DNA from 2 places in the Microbacterium sp. AC145 genome. Region 2 is predicted to be linked to the other one. Evidence: riboswitches for the same ligand, from Rfam matches in the RefSeq annotation. Region 2 holds a riboswitch; the other holds the start of a gene.
The links. A riboswitch is a leader RNA that binds a small molecule or an ion and turns the genes downstream of it on or off. The one in region 2 is predicted to bind thiamine pyrophosphate.
Positions count from the first base shown of each region.

Region 1: it holds a riboswitch for thiamine pyrophosphate, as region 2 does, so the genes downstream of both, ACZZZN_RS17495 (ECF transporter S component) here and thiM (hydroxyethylthiazole kinase) in region 2, are expected to answer to the same signal.

Region 1 covers NZ_OZ409859.1:3,612,682-3,624,630, reverse strand. Annotated here, with positions in the region: gene ACZZZN_RS17500 (ABC transporter ATP-binding protein) at 1-865, opposite strand, end outside; gene ACZZZN_RS17495 (ECF transporter S component) at 862-1,533, opposite strand; TPP riboswitch at 1,527-1,636, opposite strand; gene ACZZZN_RS17490 (D-alanyl-D-alanine carboxypeptidase family protein) at 1,719-3,230, shown strand; gene ACZZZN_RS17485 (ABC transporter ATP-binding protein) at 3,314-5,554, opposite strand; gene ACZZZN_RS17480 (ABC transporter ATP-binding protein) at 5,551-7,278, opposite strand; gene ACZZZN_RS17475 (hypothetical protein) at 7,545-8,606, shown strand; gene ACZZZN_RS17470 (GntR family transcriptional regulator) at 8,603-9,052, shown strand; gene ACZZZN_RS17465 (enoyl-CoA hydratase/isomerase family protein) at 9,073-10,134, opposite strand; gene ACZZZN_RS17460 (ATP-binding cassette domain-containing protein) at 10,257-11,924, shown strand.
Region 2 covers NZ_OZ409859.1:859,078-871,026, reverse strand. Annotated here, with positions in the region: gene thiD (bifunctional hydroxymethylpyrimidine kinase/phosphomethylpyrimidine kinase) at 1-949, opposite strand, end outside; gene thiM (hydroxyethylthiazole kinase) at 946-1,794, opposite strand; TPP riboswitch at 1,785-1,878, opposite strand; gene ACZZZN_RS04240 (NAD-dependent epimerase/dehydratase family protein) at 1,902-2,867, opposite strand; gene pheT (phenylalanine--tRNA ligase subunit beta) at 3,003-5,507, opposite strand; gene pheS (phenylalanine--tRNA ligase subunit alpha) at 5,507-6,547, opposite strand; gene ACZZZN_RS04225 (amino acid ABC transporter permease) at 6,597-7,574, opposite strand; gene ACZZZN_RS04220 (amino acid ABC transporter permease) at 7,571-8,218, opposite strand; gene ACZZZN_RS04215 (glutamate ABC transporter substrate-binding protein) at 8,281-9,186, opposite strand; gene ACZZZN_RS04210 (amino acid ABC transporter ATP-binding protein) at 9,252-10,001, opposite strand; gene ACZZZN_RS04205 (TAXI family TRAP transporter solute-binding subunit) at 10,354-11,292, opposite strand; gene ACZZZN_RS04200 (sensor histidine kinase) at 11,328-11,949, opposite strand, start outside.

The sequences.
Region 1 (11,949 bases), 2.8 Mb from region 2:
GGCCGGCGACCGCGAGGCCCCTGCGTCGCGCGACGGCCAGCCCCCGGGTCTCGATGAGGATCTCGCCTGGTCGCTGAGTGGGTGCGGGCGGCGCGGCGGGCGGGTGGCCCGGAACCCACACACCGGATGCCGCGAGCTCGGCCCCCCGCGCACCGAGCACCTGCTCGGGCGTGCCGTCCGCCAGCACGATCGTGCCCTCGGGGTCTGCGCCCAGCACGATGACCCGCGTCACCAGAGGCAGCCAGATGTCGATGCGGTGCTCGATCACGACGAGTGTGGCACCGGTCGCGTCGAGCGCCGCCGCCACGGCATCCCGCACATCGGCCACCCCCTGCGGATCGAGGTTGGCCGTGGGCTCGTCGAGCAGGATCGCGCCGGGTCGCATCGCGAGCACCCCAGCGAGCGCCAGCCGCTGCTTCTGTCCGCCCGACAGCGCGGCTGTCGAACGGTCGAGGGCGACGTCGAGCTCGACGGCATCCAGTGCGTGCCGCACGCGCTGCCAGATCTCCTCCCGCGGCACACCGAGGTTCTCGCAGCCGAAGGCCACGTCGTCGCCCACTCGGGCGAGGATCGTCTGCGTGTCGGGGTCTTGCAGAACCATGCCGACTCGACCGCGCGCATCGGTCGGCGGGATGCCGTCGACGAGCAGCGCGCCGTGGGTCTCCCCCTCGTCGGCCCCGCCGAGGACTCCGCCGAAGCCCTGCAACAGGGTCGATTTGCCCGAGCCCGATGCGCCGAGCAGCAGCACCCGCTCCCCCGGCTCGATGCGCAGATCGACCTCGCGTACGGCCCACCGCAGCCGCGTCGCGTACCGCCACCCCCACCCGCGGGCTTCGAGGGCGGCGGCGCTCGTGACCGCGGTCACACTCGTGCGGTGACCTCGCGCCCGGCGGCGAACCTGCTCAGCGCTCCCGTCGCCGCGAGACCTCGAGCGATGAGCCAGGCTCCGAGGCCCGCGATCACGGCACCGGAGATGGTGGTCGAGGCGATGTAGACGGTCGTGAAGAGCGTGTCGGCGCCGGCATACCAGAGGATGCGGTCGTTGATGCCGCACGCGAGGCCCGCGCCCGCTCCCGCGAGCATCGCGACGGGCAGACGCCAGACGCCGTAGAGGAAGAGGAGGAAGATCAGCTCGGCGCCGAGGCCCTGCACGAGTCCGGACACGATCGTGAGAGGCCCCCAGGCGTTGCCGACCAGCGCCGAGATGATGGCGGCGACGAGCTCGGTGTAGAGCGCCGCACCGGGCTTGCGGATGATGAGTCCACCCAGCACGCCGGCGATGAGCCAGGGACCGGCGAGCAGGCCCTGCACACCGGGGAGGAGCGGCGTCAGGAACGTACTCGGAAGCTCGTAGCCGACGTTCCACAGCAGGAAGATCACGGCGCAGGCGACGGCGATGACGCTGGCGACCACGATGTCGACGACGCGCCAGCGCCAGAGATCGGGACGACCCAGGCCCCTCGACGCGGAGGTCGTGGATGCTGCCGCTGCGGATGCCGATCCGTTGCCGGGTCCGTACATGGATGTGCTCATTGAATGCTCCTCCCTGCGCTGGCATGACCCAGATCAGGTTCGACGGTCGAAGCGCGATTCGCTCCCTCTCAGCCCGGCTCGCCGGACTCCCGTGGTTGTCCTCCCGATCTTACCCAGTGCCGACACTCACGCGGTCTCCTGTTGCAGCGCCCGGAATCCCGCCTGTGATTCGGTACCGTGAGGAGGTGACCGCTCCAGACTCCACCGAGGCCACTCCCGACGCGCCCGTTCCCGACGCGCCCGTCGACGCAGATCGTCAGGACGACGACCTCGATGAGGCCTTCGGTGCCGCATCGGATGCTCCGTCCGACGACGAGCCGGATGCCCGGTGGGCCGAGACCGGGCGGGGGGCGACCGCTCTCACCTGGATCGATCCGGTCGCGATCGGTCAGCAGTCGGCCACGGCCGCTCTCGACGATGACACCGATCGTGCCGTGGGCGGAGCAGCCCTGCTGCGTGACGCCCATCTGCGCCCTCGCATCGCGACACCCGCAGTTCTCGTGCCCCTGGCGCTCGTGGTCGGGCTCGTCGGCGCATACGCGGGGTCGACCCTGCTGTGGCCGCTGCACGAGGTCGAACCGACCGTGCAGGCGATTCAGACGACAGCGGTCGCGGCGGCACCCGCCGACACGCTGTGGCCCGCGCAGGGAAGCGCTGCCGTGGGCATCACCGGCCTCGGCACCACCGCGTCGACTGCCGACCCTGCCGCGATCGCGAGCATCACGAAGGTCGTCTCGAGCCTGATGGTGCTCGATCGCCTGCCGCTCGCGGTCGGCGAGCAGGGCCCGGAGTACTCCTTCACAGGCGCCGACAATCTCGAGTACTGGGAGTATCGACGGCTCGACCAGTCGGCGCTCGACGTACCCGTGGGCGGGGTGCTGACCGAGTATCAGCTGCTGCAGGGGACACTCCTCGGCTCGGCGAACAACTACATCGACCGGCTCGCACAGGAGATCTGGGGGTCGAACGCGGCCTTCGCCGATGCGGCCGAGACCTGGTTGAGCGATCGCGGTCTCGGTGACATCACCATCGTGACCCCGTCGGGGTTCGACGACCGCAACACGGCGAGCCCGCAGTCGCTCATCGCGCTGGCGGAGATCGCGATGCAGAATCCGGTGTTCGCCGAGATCGTCGCGACTCCGGCTGTCGAGCTGCCCGGTGCGGGCACGGTCGTGAACACGAACGGGATGCTCGCAGACGCCGGCGTCGTCGGCGTCAAGACGGGCACCCTCGGCGACAGCTGGAATCTGCTGACCGCGAAGGACATCACCGTCGACGACACCACCGTGCACGTCTTCGCGAGCGTGCTCGGTCAGATCGACGACGAACAGCGTCTCGCCGAGACCCGCGCGCTGTTCGCGCAGGTGGAGACCGCGCTCGACGCGCAGGCCCCGGTGCTCGCGAAGGGCACCGTCGTGGGCACGGTGTCGACGATCTGGGGCGCGGCGGTCGACATCGTGACGGACGACGATGCCGAGGTCGTGCTCTGGAACGGCGCCGCCGCCGAGGTGACGCCGTCGTTCGAGCTCGGCGAAGACCGCGAATCGGGCGATCAGGTCGGCACGCTCACGAGCGTCGGCCCCCTGAACACGGCGACGACCCCCCTGGTTCTCTCCGATGACGTCGATGGCCCGAGTCCGTGGTGGCGCCTGACGCATCCGCTCGAGCTCTTCGGCCTGTCTGACGCCCAGCGCTGACGCGCAATCCGCAGTCCGCACGCAGAACGGCGCCCCACCCCCGTGAGAGGGCGAGGCGCCGTTGTGGACGCGGTCTCGCGATGTCAGGCCTGCGAGCCGTCTGACTGGGGGCGTTCCACGACTGCCTGCGCTTCGGAGGCGGCCGCAGCGGGCGCGGATGCCCCGACGGCGGCACCGACCTGGGCTGCGGTCGCGGCATCCTCGGCGTCGCCGCTGACCATCACGGGGGTCGATCCTGTGAGCGCGTCTTCGGCGTCGATGTCGGTCGCGGCCTGCTCGAACTGCGACTGGTAGAGACGCCAGTAGGCGCCCTGCGCGCCGATCAGCTCGTCATGCGTGCCCTTCTCGACGATGTCGCCATGCTCCATCACGAGGATCAGATCGGCGTCGCGGATCGTCGAGAGGCGGTGCGCGATCACGAACGACGTGCGCCCCTGACGGAGCGCCGCCATCGCGTTCTGCAGCAGCAGCTCGGTGCGGGTGTCGACCGCAGACGTGGCCTCGTCGAGGATCAGGATCGACGGCTGCGCCACGAACGCGCGGGCGATCGTGATCAGCTGGCGCTCGCCCGCCGACACGTTCGACGCGTCCTCGTCGAGCACGGTGTCGTACCCCTCGGGCAGCGCGTGCACGAAGCGGTCGACATACGTCGCCTTCGCGGCCTCGAGCACCTCGTCGTCGGTCGCCGTGGAGCGGCCGTACCGGATGTTCTCGCGGATGCTCCCGGCGAACAGCCACGGATCCTGCAGGACCATGCCCGTGCGCGAACGCAGCTCGTCGCGCGTGATCTTCGAGATGTCCTGACCGTCGAGCAGGATGCGCCCGCCGTTCAGCTCGTAGAACCGCATGATCAGGTTGACGAGCGTCGTCTTGCCCGCGCCCGTCGGTCCGACGATCGCGACCGTCTGCCCCGGCTCGACCTGGAACGAGAGGTCGGTGATGAGCGGTCGTTCCGGCGTATACGAGAACGCGACGTTCTCGAACTCGACGACACCCTGACCGCCTGCCAGCTTCGGAGCGTCAGAGGCATCGGCCTCCTGCTCCTCGGTGTCGAGCAGCTCGAACACGCGCTCGGCCGACGCGGTTCCGGACTGCACGACCGCGGCCATGCCGCCCAGCTCCGACAGCGGCTGCGTGAACTGCTGCGAGTACTGGATGAACGCCTGCACGTCACCGAGACGCAACTGCCCGCTGGCGACCATGAGACCGCCGAGCACGGCGATGCCCACATAGGTGAGGCTTCCGACGAAGGTCATCGCCGGCATGATGATGCCGGAGAGGAACTGCGCCCGGAAACTCGCCTGGAACAGCTCCTCGTTCTCGTCCTTGAACTTGTCGAGGGCATCCTGCTCTCGGCCGAAGACCTTGACCAGCGCGTGGCCCGAGAAGGCCTCTTCGACGCGGGCGTTCAGTCGACCCACCTTGCGCCACTGCATCCCGAACGCCTTCTGCGACCGCGGACCGATGACGCCGAAGATCACGCCCATGAGCGGCAGCGCGACGAGAGCCACGAGGGCGAGCTGCCACGAGATCGAGAACATCAGTACCAGCACGCCGACGACCGTGAGCACGGCGGTGATCGCGCCGGACAGCGACTGCTGCATGGTCTGGGTGATGTTGTCGATGTCGTTGGTCACACGCGAGATCAGGTCACCGCGCTGCACCTTGTCGAAGTACGACAGCGGCAGGCGGTTGATCTTCGCCTCGACCGACTCGCGCAGGCGCCACATGGTGCGCACCATGATGACGTTGATGACGTAGCCCTGGATCCAGCTGAGGAAGGCCGCCACGATGTAGATCGCCAGCACCGCGATGATGACCCACCGCAGCGCCTCGAAGTCGACTCCGTCGCCGACCTGGAAGCTGCCGAGGGCTGCGACCTGGTTCGCGAAGTCATCCTGTCCGCCCTGGCGCAGAGCCGCGACGACGTCTTCCTGAGATGTGCCTGACGGGAACCCCGGGAAGTCTCCGTTCGGCTGTCCGAGCTGCACCGAGATGAAGCCCTTGTAGATGAGGTTCGTCGCCTCACCGAGCACCTTCGGCGCGGCGACCGTGAGCACGACGCCGACCGCACCGGCGATCGACACCAGGATGAACCACACCGCCGACGGCTTGAGCAGGCCGATCATCCGGCTGAAGCTCTTGCCGAAGTTGTCGGCCTTGCCCGGTGCGACGCTGTCCCAGCCGCCGCCGTCCTGACGCGCCTTCTCGGCGAGTTCGGCCTCGTACTTCTCCTCGTCGGTCAGCTCGCGCTCGACCGTGGCGGCGGGTGCGGTGCCGGCCGCTCGACCGTGGCGGGTCTTCGGCGTGTTCTGCTCGCTCATGCGTCCACCCCCAGCTGCGATTCGACGATCTCTCGATAGGTCTCGCTCGTCTCGAGCAGTTCTGCGTGTGTGCCGACGCCGACCATGGTGCCCCCTTCGAGCACGACGATGCGATCCGCATCCGTGATGGAGGACACTCGCTGAGCGACCACGATCTTCGTGACGTGCGGCAGCTCGCGCCACAGAGCCTGTCTCAGATGAGCGTCGGTGGTGAGGTCGAGAGCGGAGAACGAGTCGTCGAAGACGAGGATCTGCGGCTGACGCACGATCGCACGGGCGATCGCCAGGCGCTGACGCTGACCGCCCGAGACGTTCGTGCCGCCCTGCGTGATGCGCGACTCGAGCCCCTGGGGCATCTCCTCGACGAAATCGCGGCCCTGGGCGATCTCGAGCGCGTGCCAGAGTTCTTCGTCGGTGGCCTCTTCGCGTCCGTAGCGGAGGTTCGATGCCACGGTGCCGGTGAAGAGGAAGGGGCGCTGGGGCACCAGGCCGATGGTCGCCCACAGCGACTCGACGTCGGCCTCGCGCACATCGGTGCCGCCGACGAACACGGCGCCGCCCGTGGCGTCGAACAGACGCGGGATCAGCGAGACGAGGGTCGTCTTGCCTGCACCCGTGGAGCCGACGATCGCGACGGTCTCGCCGGGCTCAGCGGCGAAGCTGATACCCGTGAGCACCGGGGATTCGGCCCCGGGGTAGGTGAACTCGACGTCGTCGAATGCGACCGATCCGGGTGTCGTGAAGTCGGTCACGCCGTTCGCAGGACGCTCCATGCTCGACGTCGTGTCGAGGACCTCTCCGATGCGCTCGGCCGAGACCGCGGCGCGCGGGATCATGATCGCCATGAAGCTGGCCATGATGACACCGCCCATGATCTGGCCGATGTACTGCATGAACGCGAAGATCGTGCCCACCTGCACCGTGCCGCTGTTGACCTCGATGCCGCCGAACCAGACGACGGCCACGATCGTGACGTTGAGGATGAGCATGAACAGCGGGAACAGCAGGACGAAGAGCGAGCCGACCTTGCGACCGACCACCATGATGTCGGTGTTGGCCTCGCGGAAGCGCTCCTCCTCGATACGCTCGCGCACGAACGCACGCACCACGCGCACACCGGTGAGCTGCTCGCGCATGACGCGGTTGACCGTGTCGAGCTTGCCCTGGTAGCTGCGGAACAGAGGCACCATGCGGCTCACGACGAGACCTGCGACGATCAGCAGCAGCGGCACGGAGACGGCGATCAGCCAGCTGAGACCGATGTTCGTCTGCACGGCGAAGATGATGCCGCCGATCGCGAGCAGCGGAGCCGTGACGAGCATCGTCGCGCCCATCATCGCCAGCATCTGCACCTGCTGCACGTCGTTCGTGTTGCGGGTGATGAGCGAGCCTGCGCCGAACTGCGAGACCTCGCGCTCGGAGAACCCGCTGACCTTGCCGAAGACGTCGGCACGGATGTCGCGACCAGCGCCCATCGACGCCCGTGCGGCGAAGTAGGTCGCGATGATCGAGGCGATGATCTGGCCGAGCGACACCGCGAGCATGAGTAGGCCGGTGCGCCAGATGTAGTCGGTGTCGGACTGCGCGACGCCCTTGTTGATGATGTCTTCGTTGAGGCGGGGCAGGTAGAGGGTCGCGATCGCGCTGGCGAACTGGAACACCAGCACGGCCAGGAGCAGCCACTTATATCGAGTGAGATAGCGGACGAGTATTTTTCCCAGCACAGGCGGACTTTCTAGGAAGGATGAAGTGGGAGATCTCCCGGCGGGCGGACGCAGGCCGACGATCGCGCAAATGCAAGCGTGCCACGAACCACCGACTTTCGGATCCCCCTCGAGGCGGACCTTCGCTCACAGCGAACCATTACGCGGCGTGATCGGCTATTTCTGCACTCGGTTCACCCTGACGGGGCGGGCATCGATGCACTTTGTATCACCATCGTGATACAACTTGTGCTAGACATTGAGTACAAACATCTGGATGGGGGTCGATGATCATGGACCGACTGATCGCTCTGCTCTCCGCCGAACCGGCGGAGATCCTTCTGGCACTGCTCTCGCAGCCGCTCTTCTCTCTGGCGGTCGCCGCGCTCGTGGCGGTCATCTGGCGGTTTCTCGCTCGACGCCGCGTCGCGGCGGGCGGCGTTGCGGGCGGCGTGACCCCGACCGGTCTCGACGAGACGGTCCGCGACCGGTATCGGCCCGAGAGGGCGGCGGTACGGGTCGCCGCAGTCGCTGTCATCGCCGTTCTCGTCGTGGAGAACGCCGCGGCCACGCTGCTGCCGCCCGACGGCGACACGGTCTCATGGTGGCGCTATGCCGCGACGATCCTCGCCGGTGCCGCCTCGCTCCTCGTACTCCTCGGCATGATCGTGATCCGGGGATCCTCGATGCCGCGACGCCCGGTCCCGCTCGCGGGCCGCCGCACGTGGACGACCTTCGGAACGCGCCGCGATCTCTACGGCGCCGCGGTCGCCGCGCTCGCCCTCCTGCTGACGACGCTCGCGGCGGGACTCGCCTCCTCACCCGACCCGAAAGGACGGTACGTGTGGCTCGAGGTGCCGATCCAGAACGCGTCGATCGATCCGCTCCGGCCCTGGTTCTTCGGCTGGGCCTACGGGGTCCCGGTGCTCCTCAGCCTCGTGGCGCTGGTCGCCGTCGGCATCGCGACGCTGCGATGCAACGCCGCGCGTCCCTACATCGCTCCCGAGACGCTCCGCGCCGAGCGGATGCAGCGCTCGACCGTGGCGTCCGGCATCCTCCGCATCGTGGCCGCGGCCACGATGCTGTCGCTCGCGGCCGCCTGGCGCTTCATCGCGGAGTCCGGCACGACGACCGGGCTGACGATCGAGGGCACCGGCACCTACGAGGTCGCCTGGCGCTATGCGGAGTTCGCCGGGATGGCGGGGTGGGCGGCACCCGTGATCGAGGTCTGCGCCTTCCTTCTGCTCATCTTCGCGACCGGCATCCGCACGCCCGATCGACGACCCTCCCCGGCGCAATCGCAGACTGCCGACGACCCGATCCTGTCACTCGCGGAGCGCGATCGATGACCACCCATCCCCGCCCGAACACGCCACCGGCCGCCGCTCAGAGCCCCACGGAGGAGTCGAGCCCCGCGATCGACATCTATCGCCAGTTCCGCGGCCTCATCGTCTCCGGCCAGTGGGGAGCGGGCGAACGTCTGCCCACCGTGCGGCAGACGGCCAGCGACCTCGGCGTCGCCGCGGGCACGGCAGCCCGCGCCTACCGACAGCTGGAGCGCGATGGGCTCGTCGTGACCCGCACTGCGGCGGGCACTCGGGTGGCGGAATCGGCGGGCGTCGTCCCGCGAGCCGTCATCCGCCAGATCAGGGAGCTGGTGGCCGCGGCCGAAGACGCGGGCAGCACGATCGAGGATGTGATCGATGTGCTGCGTGTGGTCGCCCGCTCCTCGGCCGCGTCATCGGGGTCTCCCGAAGCCGAGACCGAGGCCGAGACCGAGACCGAGACCCGCTGAGGCGGCGGCTGCGCCCTGACTCAGAACAGCGGGCGCTCCGGAACATACTCGCGCGCCGGCGACCCGGCGTCGGGTGCGAGGTCTCCCAGAGTGGGTGGATCCCATCGCGGATTCCGGTCCTTGTCGACGAGCTGCGCCCGGATGCCCTCGACGAGATCGGGATGCTGCGTCACGAACCACATGACCCTGCGGTACTCGCCCTCGAGGGCCGCTCGCAGGTCGGGCAGCGCGCGAGCCTCCCGCACTGCATCGAGAGTCACGGCGAGGCCGGTCGGCCCCAGTGCTTCGAGCAGATCGGCCGTCGCCGCAGCATCCGCCTCGTCCCGATCGCGCAGGCGCGAGACGATGTCGATGACGGTGTCGGCGGAGAACGCCTCGTCGATCCAGGCGCGCGATGCGGGCAGCGTGGAGGGTTCCGGCGTCTCGTCGAAGAGCAGGACGATCTCCGCGGGCCCGGTCGGGTCCGCACGATACGCGAGAGCCTCTCGCAGAGCATCGAGACGATCCGACGGCACGACGTGATCGGCGAAGCCGAGCAGCACGGCATCCGCAGCGCTCATCGTGCCGCCCGTGAGCCCGAAGTACTCCCCCAGCCGGCCGGGAGCACGGCCGAGCAGCCAGGTGCCTCCGACGTCAGGGGTGAAGCCGATGCGGGTCTCGGGCATCGCGAGCTTCGAGCGCTCGGTGACGATGCGGATGGCCGCGTGACCGGACAGGCCCACGCCGCCGCCCATGGTGATGCCGTCGGCGATCGAGACGACCGGCTTGGGGTATTCCGCGATCATCGCGTTGAGCGCGTACTCGGCCCGGAAGAACTCGGTCGTCTCGGCCGACCTTCCCGCCACGATCTGCGCATGCAGGGCTCGCACGTCGCCGCCGGCGCACATGCCGCGCTCGCCCTCGCCGTCGATCACGACGATCTGCACGTCGCTGTCGGTGCGCCACCGATCGAGCGTGTCGGCGAGCAGGCGGATCATGTCGACGTCGAGAGCGTTGATCGCCTCGGGGCGGTTCAGGGTGAGCCGCCCGAGGGCGCCTTCCGTGCGCACGAGGACACGGGGCGAGGCGGTGGAATCGGTCACGCGTGCCAGGCTACCCGCTCGATCGGGTCTTGCGAGGGGGCCGAATGATGAGGTAAATGCGCGATCCGGGCGCTTTTCCGGCAGGATAGACGGAACTGCCCATTTTCAAGGAGAGGTCGCGGATGCCCGACGGACAGGTGCTCGAGTTCACGCGCGTGACGAAACGCTTCAATGAGGTGACGGCCGTCTCCGACTTCTCCGCGCGGATCGAACCGGGAGCGGTCACCGCGTTCCTCGGCCCGAACGGCGCCGGCAAGACCACCAGCCTGCGCATCCTGCTCGGCCAGGTGCGCGCGACGAGCGGCACCGCAACGATCGGCGGCGTCGCCTACTCGGAGCTGCGCAACCCCCTGCGAACGATCGGCTCGGTGCTCGAAGAGACGGTCTACCGGCCGCGCCGCTCTGCGGCCCGCCAGCTGACGATCGCGGCCAAGGCCAACGGCATCCCGCTCTCCCGCGTGGCTGAGGTGCTGTCGCTCGTGGGTCTCGAGGACGAGGCCGAGGGGCGCATCGGCAGCTTCTCCCTGGGCATGCGCCAGCGGCTGAGCGTCGCCCACGCACTGCTCGGCGACCCTGGCGCCCTCGTGTTCGACGAGCCGGCGAACGGCCTCGACCCCGAAGGCATCCGGTGGATGCGCCTCCTCATGCGTCGACTCGCCGATGAGGGCCGCACCGTCCTCGTCTCCTCGCACGTGCTGAGCGAGGTCGAACAGGTCGCCGACAACGTGCTCGTGCTGTCACGCGGTCAGCTGATGCTCTCCAGCGGCATCGAGACGCTGGCAGACCCGTCGTCCGGCGCCGTCGTGGTCGACGCGGCAGACCGCTCGGCCCTCACCGCCGCGCTCTCCGCAGCGGGTTTCGAGGTCGAGGTGCTGCGCTCCGGCCTCACCGTTCGCGGTGGCGACGCCGGGACCGTCGGCGCGATCGCCGCCGATGCGGGGGTCGCCCTGACCACGCTGGTGCAGCGCGGTCCCACCCTCGAGGACATCTTCATCGAGCTCGTCCGCGGCGGCAAGCATGCACCGCGCGCGATCCCCGGTTCGGCAGACGTCGTTCCGCCGGTGGTGAACGATGCCGCCGTCGCTACCGAGGCTGTGACTGAAGAGGCTGTGGCTGACGAGGCTGTCGCTGACGAGGCTGTGGCGGACGAAGTTCCGGCCGACGAGGCTCCCGCCGAGGAAGTTCCGGCCGAGGATGCGAATGACGCCGATGCGGCGGATGCCGAGGCATCGGACGCTGGTCTCGCTGTCGCTTCGCCCCCTTCCCAGCCGTCCTTCGACGACATCCTGTTCGGCACCGGAACCGAGCACACCGACACTGTGCAGGGTTCCGAGCCCGAGGATGCACAGGTCGCCGATCATGCGGGCATCGAGACCTTCTCCGATCTGCACCCGGATGATGACGCGCCGCACACCGCCGGGCAGGACGACGGCGGCACCGAGGTCGCGGCGCAGTCTTCCGACCACGACGACGCGTCCCCCACCCCGGCGGACGATGACGACGACGACCCGCGCTCCGCAGCCGTCAGCTCGATGCTGGCCGCAGCTGCGCGTGCGTACTACGACGACGAGCCCCGACAGTATCCCTTCGGCGAAGGCGAAGGCGATTCCGAAGGCGGAGAAGAAGCGTCCGCCGAGGGTGGCGACGAGACCGGTGAGCAGCACGAGCACGCCGAGGGCGAGGCCCACGAGCACGCCGAGAGCGAGGCCCACGAGCAGGCCGAGCACAACGAGCACCACGCCGAGGGCGAGCACCACGACCACCATGACGGCGAGCAGCGCGAGAGCTGACCAGCACCACCGCTCCCATGCGAAC
Region 2 (11,949 bases):
CGACGATGGGCGGCTGAACCGCATCGAGCCAGTCGGCGACCGTGCGGATGACGTCGGCGTTCGCGAGCATCCCGATCTTGACCGCGTCGATGACGATGTCGTCGGAGATCGCGTCGAGCTGCTCGCGCAAGAAGGTCGCAGGCGGCACGTGAACACCCTGCACACCGGTGGTGTTCTGAGCGGTCAGCGCGGTGAGCGCCGCCATGCCGTAACCGCCGTTCGCGGCGATCGACTTGAGATCGGCCTGGATGCCCGCTCCACCGGACGGGTCGCTCCCGGCGATGCTGAGCACGCGCGGCGTTCCGGCCGCGCGCCAACGACGCACGAATATCGCTGCGGTCTCGGCCGGGTCCGCGGCCGCGCACAGCGCCGAGACCACGGCGAGCCCGGCCGCCCCCGCAGTCCGCAGCCGCTCGGTGTCGTCGATCGCCACGCCTCCGATCGCCACGCACGGGAGCGTGGTCGTCTCGACGAGTGCTCGGAATCCCTCGACGCCGAGGGCCGGCGGATGGTCGGGCTTGGTGCTGGTGGGGCGGATGACGCCGACGCCCAGGTAGTCGACCGTGCCGGGCGGCAGCGCGCGCACGGCCTCGAAGTGCTCTCGACTGTTCGCCGTGAGGCCGATGAGCGCCTCGACGCCCAGAGCCTCTCGCGCGCGCAGCACCGAGGCATCCCCCTGCCCGAGATGCACGCCGTCGACCCGCGCGCCCTGCTCACGCGCGGCGAGGGCAGCGTCCAGCCGGTCGTTCACGACCAGCAGCGCTCGACCGTCGATCACGCGGGAGAGCTCGACGAGCTGCGCCGTGATCTCGGCATCCGTCGCCGTCTTATCCCGCAGCTGCACGATCCGCACTCCCCCGTCGACGGCACGGCGGACGGTCTCGACCACACCGCGTTCCCCGCAGAGATCCGGGTCGGTGACCAGGTACAGCGAGAGGTCCGCGATCACAGCGCACGCTCCTCGACGCGGGCCGCAGCGGCGAGGTCGTGCGGCTGCACCGACGCGAGCGCATCGAGAAGCTCGACCGCGAAGCTGCCGGGACCCGAGGCCCGTGCGGCGGCGCGCTCCGCGGCGATCGTGTACACCAGGCTCGCCGCCGCGACGGCGGTCAGCGGATCGGTCCCGGCCGTGCGGGCGGTCCCGAGGAAGGCTGCCATGACGGCGCCCAGTGCACACCCTCCGCCGGTGACCCTGGTGAGGAGTTCGTCGCCGTTCGCGACCCGTACGACGCGCCGCCCGTCGGTGATCAGGTCCACGGGGCCCGAGACGGCGACGACCGAGCCGTGACGGGCCGCGAGTGCCAGAGCGGCGTCGGAGGCGGCATCCGTGGTGTCGGTGGCATCGACCCCGCGCCCTCCGGCGGTGACCCCTGCGAGTGCGAGGATCTCGGAGGCGTTGCCGCGGATCGCCGTGGGGCGCGACACGACGAGATCGTCCGCGAGCGCCGTGCGCACGGGCAGCGACCCGATCGCGACCGGATCGAGCACCCAGGGAGTGCCTGCCGCGGTGGCACCGGCGACGGCTTCGAGACTCGCGGCCCGCTGCTCGGGCGTCGGAGTCCCGAGGTTGATCAGCACTCCGGACGCGACGCCCGCGAAGAGACCCGCCTCGTCGACGATGTCGACCATCGCGGGCGCTGCCCCGAGAGCGAGCAGCACGTTGGCCGTGAAGCCCGTGACGACGGTGTTGGTGATGCAGTGGGTCAGCGGTGGTGACTCACGGAGCGCGGACAGCAGCTCGGCGGCCGAGGCCACCAGGGTCGATTCGGATTCTGGACGCAGACGATCGCTCAATGCGACATCCCTTCGCTAGTACGAACTAGATCAGGTTCGACGGGTCTGTTCTCAGCCGCGGATGCGGCACCCCGTGTCACTGCTCGCAGTCTAGCGACGACCGTCTCTCAGCCGAGCAGCTGAAGCAGCGCGAGTTCGTCGGCGCGGGTCAGACCCGCTCGACGGTCACGATCGACGCCTCGGTCCTGTTCGTCCAGCACGACGCTCGCGACGATGTCGTCGAGCGTTCGCAGCGCGCCCCCTGCGTTGCGGTAGCGCGCGTTGGCACGAGTCATGAAGCCGGTCATCTCAGCGGGCAGCCAGAGGGGCAGCGAGCGCTCCCCCGCCCAGTACGCGACGCCGTTCTCGACCAGCCACGCGTCGTCGGCCGTCACCGTGTCGCCGCGGTGCCCGACGCTCCGCCGGACGGTCGCGAGAACCTCGTCGAAAGGGTATCGGTCGCCGATCGCGTCGATCACGCCGGTCGCAGACGTCGTGACGATGAACTCCGCCAGATCGTCGACGTCGATCACCTGCACGCTGCGCCCCTCGGTGCGCGGGAGCAGCACGCGAGCATCCTCTGCGCGCAGAAAGGCCGCCGCCCAGTAGCCGAATCGATCGCTCGGGTCTCCGCCGCCGACGATCAACCCCGGTCGCACGATCAGCGCTCGGTCACCGAGCGTGCGCACCGCATGCTCCGCGGCCACCTTCTGCGCACCGTAGTCATACTCGTCACCCGGTCGCGCCGGCGCATGCAGAGGAGCCGTCTCGTCGGCGCCGATCGTCGCATCGTCGGAATACACCGACACCGACGAGACGAAGGTCCATCGAGCGGCCCTCGCGCCGAGCGCGGCCACCGCTGCCTCGACGTGCCCGGAGTTCGATGAGACATCGATCACGTGATCCCAGTCGCGCTCCGCCACCGCGTCGTAGGCGCGCGGATCATCACGATCAGACAGCACCAGGCTGGCGCCCTCGGGCGAGGGGCGTTCGCCGCGCGCGAGGCACATCACGGTGGCACCGTTCAGCAACATCCTGCGAGCGATACGTCCCGACAACCAGCCCGTTCCGCCGAGGATCAACACATCAGTCATGCGCCCATGCCATCAGCATCGGCGTGAAACGGGAAGGCGTTCCGCTTACGGCGGAGGAGGGCCTCCCCGGGACGGTCCAGAACTCGCGTCCGCGAACCGCATCCCAGCCCGGGATGCGGCTCGCGTGCGGGTGGATCAGTCGCGCAGTGTCGCGCCGAAGCGCTCCGCGGCGACGGCGACTCCGGCAAGCTTCGCCGCGGTGGCCTCCGCCGCGGTGAGCGTGCGATCATCGGCACGGAATCGAAGCGCGAAGGTGAGGCTCTTCTCGCCGTCTGCGACGCCCTCACCGCGATAGTCGTCGACCAGACGGACGGCCTCGAGCAGCGCGCCGGATCCCTCCTCGAGAGCGGCGCGGACGTCGCCCGCGGGCACATCGGCGCCGAGCACCAGCGACACGTCCTGCGTGGCCGCCGGGAACGTCGACAGCGATGCGGCGACCGCACGCTGACCGGCCAGCGCGAGGATGCCGTCGAGGTCGACCTCGATCACCGTGGCGCGACCGGGCAGGTCCGCACCGGCTGCGACGTCAGGATGCAGTTCGCCGAGGTACCCGACCTCGACCTCGCCGACGCTGAGCACACCGGTGCGTCCCGGATGCAGTGCAGAGCGCTCCCCCTGTGCGATATCGATGTCGACGCCCGCGGCCGCTCCGATCACACGCACCGCGTCGAGCGCCTCGGAGAGTCCGGAAGGCTCGGCGTCACGGCCAGGCTGACGGGAGCTCACATTTCCCGTCAGCAGCGCCGCGACGTGGCGGTTCTGCGGCGGGATCGACGCGTTCAGCTCGGCGAGAGTCTCATCGGACGGTCGGACGCCGAGCGGAGGGACATCGTCGGTGCCGTACTCGACCCCGGGCTCCGGCAGGAAGACCACTCCGGTCTCGAACAGCGCCAGATCGGTGAGCCCTCGCGAGATGTTGCGGTGCGCGATCTGCAGCAGACCCGGGATCAGCGAGCGACGGAGGAAAGGCGCGGATCCGTCGAGCGCGTTGGCGAGGCGGATGCTCGGCAGGTGCTCGCCCGATGCCGAACCATGACGATCGTTCTCAGCCTCGGTCGTGAACGGGAAGGACGGCGTCTCGACGAAGCCGGCGGCTGCGAGAGCGTTCGCGACGCGGCGGCGCCCCTGCTGGTGCGGCGTCAGACCGCGCCCTGACGGCGGGGTCGGCAGCACCGAGGGGATGCGGTCGAGTCCGTGGATGCGGGCGACCTCCTCGGCGAGCGACCACCTGTCGGTGAGGTCGGGACGCCAGGTCGGCGGGATCACGGTCCAGCCGGCATCCGTCTCCGCGACATCGGCTCCGATCATCGTGAGCGCGCTCTCGATCTCGGCGTCCGTGTAATCGACGCCGATGAGTCCCTGGACGAAGCCGCTCGGCAGCTCGATGTCGGCGACGAAGACTTCGGTGAACAGCGCACCACCCTCGTCGGTGAGTGCGCCGCCTGCGAGCTCGACCATCAGGTCGGCCGCGCGACGCGCCGCGACGAAGGGGATGAGCGGGTCGACGCCACGCTCGAACCGCTTGGACGCCTCGCTGGGAAGCTTGTGACGGCGAGCGGTGCGGGCGATCGTCACGGGATCGAATGTCGCCGCCTCGATCAGCACGTTCCTCGTCGTCTCGCTCATCTCGGTCGTGCCGCCGCCCATGACACCGGCGAGGCCGATCGGACCCGAGTCGTCGGTGATGAGCAGGTCCTCGACGTGGAGCGTGCGCTCCTGTCCGTCGAGGGTCGTCATCTTCTCTCCGGGAGTCGCCCGTCGCACCGTGATGCCGCCGGTGAGCCGGTCGAGGTCGTATCCGTGCAGCGGCTGCCCGAGTTCGAGCATCACATAGTTCGTGATGTCGATCAGGATGCCGAGCGAGCGCATGCCGGCGAGCGAGAGTCGTGCGATCATCCACGGCGGGGTCGGACGCGCGGGATCGACCCCGCGCACGACGCGGGTGACGAACTCGCTCGCGCCAATCCGGCCACGGACGGGTGCTGAGTCGTCGACGATCGCCGTGTGGCCGGATCCGGGCTGCAGTTCGGCGAAGTCGCGCTCGGCGGGGTCACGGAAGGTCGCGCCCGTGGCGTGCGAGTACTCGCGAGCCACGCCGCGCAGCGAGAACGCGTAGCCGCGGTCGGGCGTGACGTTGATCTCGACGGCCACGTCGTCGAGGCCGAGCAGGGCGATCGCGTCGGTTCCCACGGGGGCGTCGATCCCCAGCTGCGACAGGACCAGGATGCCGTTGTGCTCGTCGCCGAGACCGAGTTCACGCGCAGAGGCGATCATGCCGTCGGACACGTGCCCATAGGTCTTGCGGGCCGCGATCGGGAAGGGTCCGGGCAGCACGGCACCGGGCAGAGTGACGACGACCTTGTCGCCCACGACGAAGTTGTGGGCACCGCAGACGATGCCGCGGACACCCCCATGCTCCTCGCCGACGTCGACCTGGCACCAGTTGATGGTCTTGCCGTTCGACTGGGGCTCCGGCTCGAGGGAGACGACCTGGCCCACCACTACGGGACCTTCGACCTCGAAGCCGTGGAGGTCCTCCTCCTCGAAGCCGACGGAGACCATCGCCTCGAAGACGTCTTCGGGCGACGCGTCGGCCGCCAGATCCACGTATTCACGCAACCACGAAAGCGGGACGCGCATCACACCACCATCCCGTACTGCTCGCTGAATCGGACATCGCCCTCGGCCATGTCGCGCATGTCCTGGACATCGCTGCGGAACATGAGCGCGCGCTCGACGCCCATGCCGAAGGCGAACCCGCTGTAGACATCGGGGTCGATGCCCGCTGCCCGCAGGACGTTGGGGTTGACCATGCCGCAGCCACCCCACTCGATCCAGCGCGCGCCGCCCTTGAAGGTCGGGTGCCACAGGTCGAGTTCGGCCGACGGCTCGGTGAAGGGGAAGAAGTTCGTGCGGAAACGCGTCTTCGCCTCGGGCCCGAAGAGCTGACGGGCGACATGGTCGAGGGTGCCCTTGAGGTGCGCCATCGAGATGCCCTTGTCGATCACCAGTCCCTCGAACTGTGTGAACACCGGCAGGTGCGTGGCGTCGAACTCATCGGTGCGATAGACGCGCCCCGGGCAGAGCACGTAGATCGGAAGCTCGCGGTCGAGCATGGAGCGCACCTGGACGGGGCTCGTGTGCGTGCGCATCACGAGGTGGCGTGATGCCGGGTCGACGTAGAAGGTGTCCTGCTCCTGACGAGCGGGGTGATCGACGTCGAAGTTCAACGCGTCGAAGTTGAACCACTCGTGCTCGAGCTCGGGCCCCTCGGCGATCTCCCACCCCATGCCGACGAAGATGTCGGAGATCTGCTCGCTGAGCAGGGTGAGCGGATGCCGGGCGCCGACGCGCGTGCGGGACGGGACAGCGGTGATGTCGACACGCTCGGCTTCGAGGCGGGCTTCGACCTCCGCTGCAGCGAGTTCAGCCTCTTTGGTCGCCAGCGCCTTGGTCACCTGACCGCGACCCTGCCCGACCAGCTTGCCGAAGGCCGCTTTGTTCTCGGGCGCCACCTGACGCATCGACGCGTTGAGGACCGCCAACGGCGATCCCTCCGCAACATGCGCGGCGCGGGCCGTCTTCAACTCAGCGGTGTCGCGTGCCGCGGCGATGGCGTCGAGCGCCGCAGCGACAGCGGCTTCGACCGCTTCGGGGGTGATTTCGAGTGACTCAGACACGAGAAAGGAGTCTACCGGCGCGAGGCTGTCGCCCCGCGCCGGTCAGACATCAGTTCGTGCCCGATCCGTCTCCGCCGCCGGTGCCACCCGCGCCGGTGCCGTCCGCGAGGCCACCGCCTCCGATACCGCCGCTGAGACCGCTACCGCCGCGCTGCAGGGTGATGAGCTCGGTGTCGGTGCCGTCGCCGTGCTGGCGGGGGTCCCCGGCGCCGCGGATCGCCTGGACCTTGGGCGAGCGCCTCGTGCTGATCTCGACGTAGCGCGCGATCCCCGAGAGGATCAGGCACATGATGATGTAGATGCCGCCGATCACGAACGCCGACTGCAGCACCGGGCGTCCCTGCTGCGAGGTGAGCTGCTTCGCGAAGTAGAGCAGCTCGGGGTACGTGATGATGAACCCGAGCGCGGTGTCCTTGAGGGTGACGACGAGCTGCGCCACGATCACGGGAAGCATCGCTCTGATCGCCTGCGGCAGCAGGATCAGGCTCATCACTCCGCTCTTGCGCAGACCGATCGCGTAGCCCGCCTCCTTCTGACCGCGGGGCAGCGATTCGACGCCGGCGCGCAGCACCTCGGCGAGCACGGAACCGTTGTAGGCCATCAGCGCGAGGACGACGGCCCAGTACGGATCCATCTTGACCCCGATGACCGGCAGACCGTAGTACAGCAGCATCATCAGCACCAGCACCGGAACGGCACGGAAGACCTCGGTGATGACCGTCACGGGAACCCGCACCCAGGCGTGGTCCGACAGGCGGCCGATCGCGAGGACGAACCCGACGATCAGGCTGAGCAGACCGGCTGCCGCGAACGCGGCGAGAGTGCGCCCGAGCGCCTCGAGGATCTGCTCCCAGACGGCGCTGAAGGTGAACACGTACCACCGAGAGGCGTCGAACTGGCCGCTCTCGTAGAACCGGTAGCCGATGAATCCGAGCAGAAGGAGCACCACGACGACCGTCCCCACACCGAGGAATCGGTTGCGCAGGATCGCCTTGGGGCCGGGGACGTCGTACAGGACGGAAGTCATCGCGCGATCCTCCACTTGTTCTCGAGATATCGCTGCAGCCAGCTGAGCAGCAGGACCAGGGCGACGAAGATGGCGGCCACCCACAGCAGGACCACGAGGGCGTTCTCCCCGCGCTCGCTGAGGTAGGAGCGGATGGCGCCGAGCTCGAGGATCGAGAAGCCTGCGGCGACGGTGGTGTTCTTGAGCAACGCGATGAACACGCTCATCATCGGCGGCACGACCGATCGGAACGCCTGTGGAAGCACGACGAGGGTCATCACCTGGCCGAACGGCAGCCCGATGGCACGGGCCGCCTCGGCCTGTCCGACCGGGACCGTGTTGATGCCGGCCCGGAGGACTTCAGCGACATAGGTGGCCGTGTAGATGCCGATCGCGAGGATGCCGAGCACCGTGGTGCTCAACTTCGGCATCCCGAGCTGGGGGTAACCGAAGATGAAGAAGAAGAAGACGAGGGTCAGCGGGGTGTTGCGGATCAGGTTGACGTAGACCGTGCCCACGCCGCGGGCGATGGGGATGGGCGAGACGCGCATGGCCCCGACGATGATCCCGATGACGAGCGCGAGCACCGCGCCGCCGAAGAAGATCATCAGGGTGTTCCCGAGCGCTCTTCCCCAGAGATCGGTGTTGCCGAAGATGACGTCCACGCCGCCCTCCCCTTCATGGTGTGAGGAGGGGGCGGCTCGGATGGGCCGCCCCCTCGGGTAGATCAGTCGACTGCGGGCTGGCTGACTTCGATGCCCGACGATCCGAGGTTCGCGTCGAAGATCGCCTGCCAGATGTCACCGCCGTCGGTGAACAGCGTGTTGATGTGCTCCTGCAGCGCGGCGTCGTCCTTCGCGAGGCCGACGCCATAGCGCTCCTCCGTGAAGGGCTCTCCGACGACCATGAGGTTGTCGGGGTCCTGAGCTGCGTAGCCGATCAGGATCGCCTGGTCGGTGGTGACCGCCTGGACCTCACCCGAGAGCAGCGCCTCGACACAGGCCGAGTAGAGGTCGAATTCCTTGGTGGGAACCTCCGGGTAGTTGGTCCGGATGTTCTGGATCGGTGTTGAGCCGGTGGCCGAGCACACCGTGGTGTCGGGGCCGAGGTCGGCCTCGCTCTCGATCTCGCTGTCGGTGCCCACGAGCAGTCCCTGACCCGTGATGAAGTACGGGCCGGCGAACGCGATCTGCTCCTTGCGCTTGTCGGTGATCGAGTACGTGCCGACGTAGTAGTCGATGTCGCCGTTCACGATCGCCTGCTCGCGGTTGGCCGAGGCGATCGCCTTGAACTCGATCTTGTCCTCGTCGTAGCCGAGCGAGGCTGCGATCCAGCGCGCGATGTCGACGTCGAAGCCGGTGCGCTCGTCGGTCGTGACGTCGAGGTAGCCGAGACCCGGCTGGTCCTCCTTGACGCCGATGATCACCTTGTCGCGATCCTGGATGGTGTCGAACGTCGGGCTGCCCTCGAGCTCCACGTCGCTGGCGACCTCGAACCACGTCGAGTCCTCGCCGCCCTCGTCGCCGCCGGTGCCTCCGCCGGGGTTGGACGGGCTTCCGCTGTTGCAGGCGGTCAGGGCGAGCAGCGCTGCTGTTGCGATCCCGATTCCTGCCAGTGTCCGTGTGCGTCGCATGTGCGTCTCCTTCGTGTGCTGTGTGTGCAAGGTCTGTATGAGTCGTGGGGAGGGCGATCCCTCTGTCAGTGCGTGAGCAGCTTCGAGAGGAAGTCCTTGGCGCGGTCGCTCTTCGGGTTCGTGAAGAACTCCTCGGGAGTCGCCTCCTCGACGATGCGTCCGTCGGCCATGAAGACGACGCGGTTGGCTGCCTTTCGCGCGAAGCCCATCTCATGGGTGACGACGATCATCGTCATGCCGTCTCGCGCGAGCTCGACCATCACGTCGAGGACCTCGTTGATCATCTCCGGGTCGAGCGCGCTGGTGGGCTCGTCGAAGAGCATCACCTTGGGCTGCATGGCGAGAGCGCGGGCGATGGCCACACGCTGCTGCTGCCCTCCGGAGAGCTGGGCGGGCAGCTTCGAGGCCTGCTGGGCGACGCCGACGCGATCGAGGAGCAGCATCGCCTCCTTCTCGGCATCCGCCTTCTTCAGCCCTCGTACCTTGATCGGACCGAGTGTGATGTTCTCGAGGATCGTGAGGTGCGCGAAGAGGTTGAACGACTGGAAGACCATCCCGACGTCGGCACGAAGGTGCGCGAGCCCCTTGCCCTCGGCCGGAAGCGCCTTGCCGTCGATGCTGATCGTGCCGCTCGTGATCGTCTCGAGACGGTTGATCGTGCGGCAGAGGGTCGACTTGCCCGAGCCCGACGGGCCGATCACGACGACCACCTCCCCCGCGTTGACCGTCAGGTCGATATCGGTCAGCGCCTGGAAGTCGCCGTAGTGCTTCTGCACGTTGTCCACCACGACGAGGGGTTCACCAGAGGTCATCATTGCTCCAAACTACCCAGGCGATCGGATCGCCTCCAGGCAGACTCTTCGAGATTTACACGTTCGTAATGGCGGGTACAAGAGGGTGGCGTCCGAAAAGGGAGTGCCCCACGGTCCGCCCCCGCGAACCGTGGGGGCGTTCCTGCCGTCTCGCTCCTCCCCCGAGGGATACGGGACGACAAGCCTCCGATCGGATGCGATCGCCGTCCGAGCCGAGCGAAGAGCCGAGCACTCGCCTGCATGAAGGGCGCGAGCTCTGTGGCATCTGAATTCTCCGTCGAATCTTCTGCGATCGATCCCCACATTGGCAGAGCGCGCGGCCGCAGCGAGAGCTTCTTGAGGATTTCTTGAGCGGTCAGTCCCGTTGATCGCGGTAGTAGTCGACGGCTCCGGGGTGAAGAGGGACAGGACCGGTGAAGATCGCCTGCGTTCGATCGAGCAGCGCAGCCATCGGCACGCTCTGCGCGATGCTGGTGCGCGCGTCGAACAGACCTGCCACGACATCTCTGACCACTCCCCGAGGAGTCGCCGCCGAGGTCACGAGATAGTTCGGCACCGCCAGCGTGGTCACCGATTCCCCCAGCCCATAGAGTCCGATGGGAAGGTCTGACGAACGATACGCATCGGAGTGTCGCCGGTTGACCTCGTCGACCCAGCTCTGTTCGACGGGGAGCAACCGCACTGGCACCTCCTCAGAGAGAGTCGCGATGCCGGGGGTCGGGATTCCTCCGACCCAGAAGAACGCATCGATCTCGGACCGTTCCAGAGCGTCGATCGACTCGGCGAGATCCAGCCTCCGGTCATCGAGGGAGGCGACGTCGACATCTGCCGCCTCCAGCACTCGACCGGCGATCACGTTGACACCGGAGTTCTCCGCGCCCAGAGAGACGGCGCGACCCGAGAGATCGGCGATGTCGCGGATGTCCGATTCCCCCCGGACGACGATGTGCAGATACTCGTCGTACAGCCGCGCGACGGCCTCGACGGCGAGCGGCTCGTCGAAGGCTCCCGCTCCTGCGACGGCATCCGCTGCCGCGTCACCCTGAGCGAATCCGACGAGTGCCTCCCCCGAGTCGACCCTGAGCAGGTTGTCGACCGATCCCGCGGTCTCCTCTGCTGAGACCTGCACACCGATTCTCGCCGAAAGCTCGTCGGCGAGACTCGAACCGTATGCGAAGTAGACGCCGTCGGCTCCTCCCCCGGCGACCGTGTGATCGCCCGCCGTCCACTCGTCCGAGCGGGTCGCGCACGCGGTCATCGAGGCGGCGAGGCTCGCTGCGAGCATCGTCGCCATCAGCCGTCTGAACAGGGTCGATCGTCTCACCGCGATCACTCCGCAGCTCCGTCCGGCAGCACGAGCGTGACGATCAGTCCACCGTCCTCGGGGGAATCCACGCTCAGCCCGCCACCGATGACCTCGAGAAGGTCCGTCGCGATGGCGAGACCCAGTCCCGATCCCGGCTTGTCGGAGACGTCGTCACCCCGCCAGAACCTCCCTGTCGCCGCTGCCGCCGCGTCCACCGCGAGTCCGGGCCCCTGATCCCTCACCCTGAGCAGGCACAGGGATTCGGAGCGGGCGGTCTCGACCTCGATGGCCGAGTCGGCCGGCGAGTACTTCACGGCGTTGTCGATGACGGCGTCCACAGCACTTTCCACGATCGTCCTGTCGGTCACGCTCATCACGGGTGCGCTTCCCCTCATCGTGATGGTGATGCCCTGCTGCGCCGCGACCTCGTGCCAGGCATCCACCCGACGGGAAGCGAGCGTGGTGAGGTCGACGGCCGAGATGGTCGAGTCGGGGCGACCGCCTCGAGCGAGACCGAGCAGCGTCTCGAGGATGCGTGTCATACGCCGCCCTTCTTCGCGTGTCTCCTCGATGTCGTGCGTCCAGTCCTGCCCCAGCCCGGTGGCGAGATGCTCGACCCGCAGCAGGAGTGCGTTCAACGGGTTG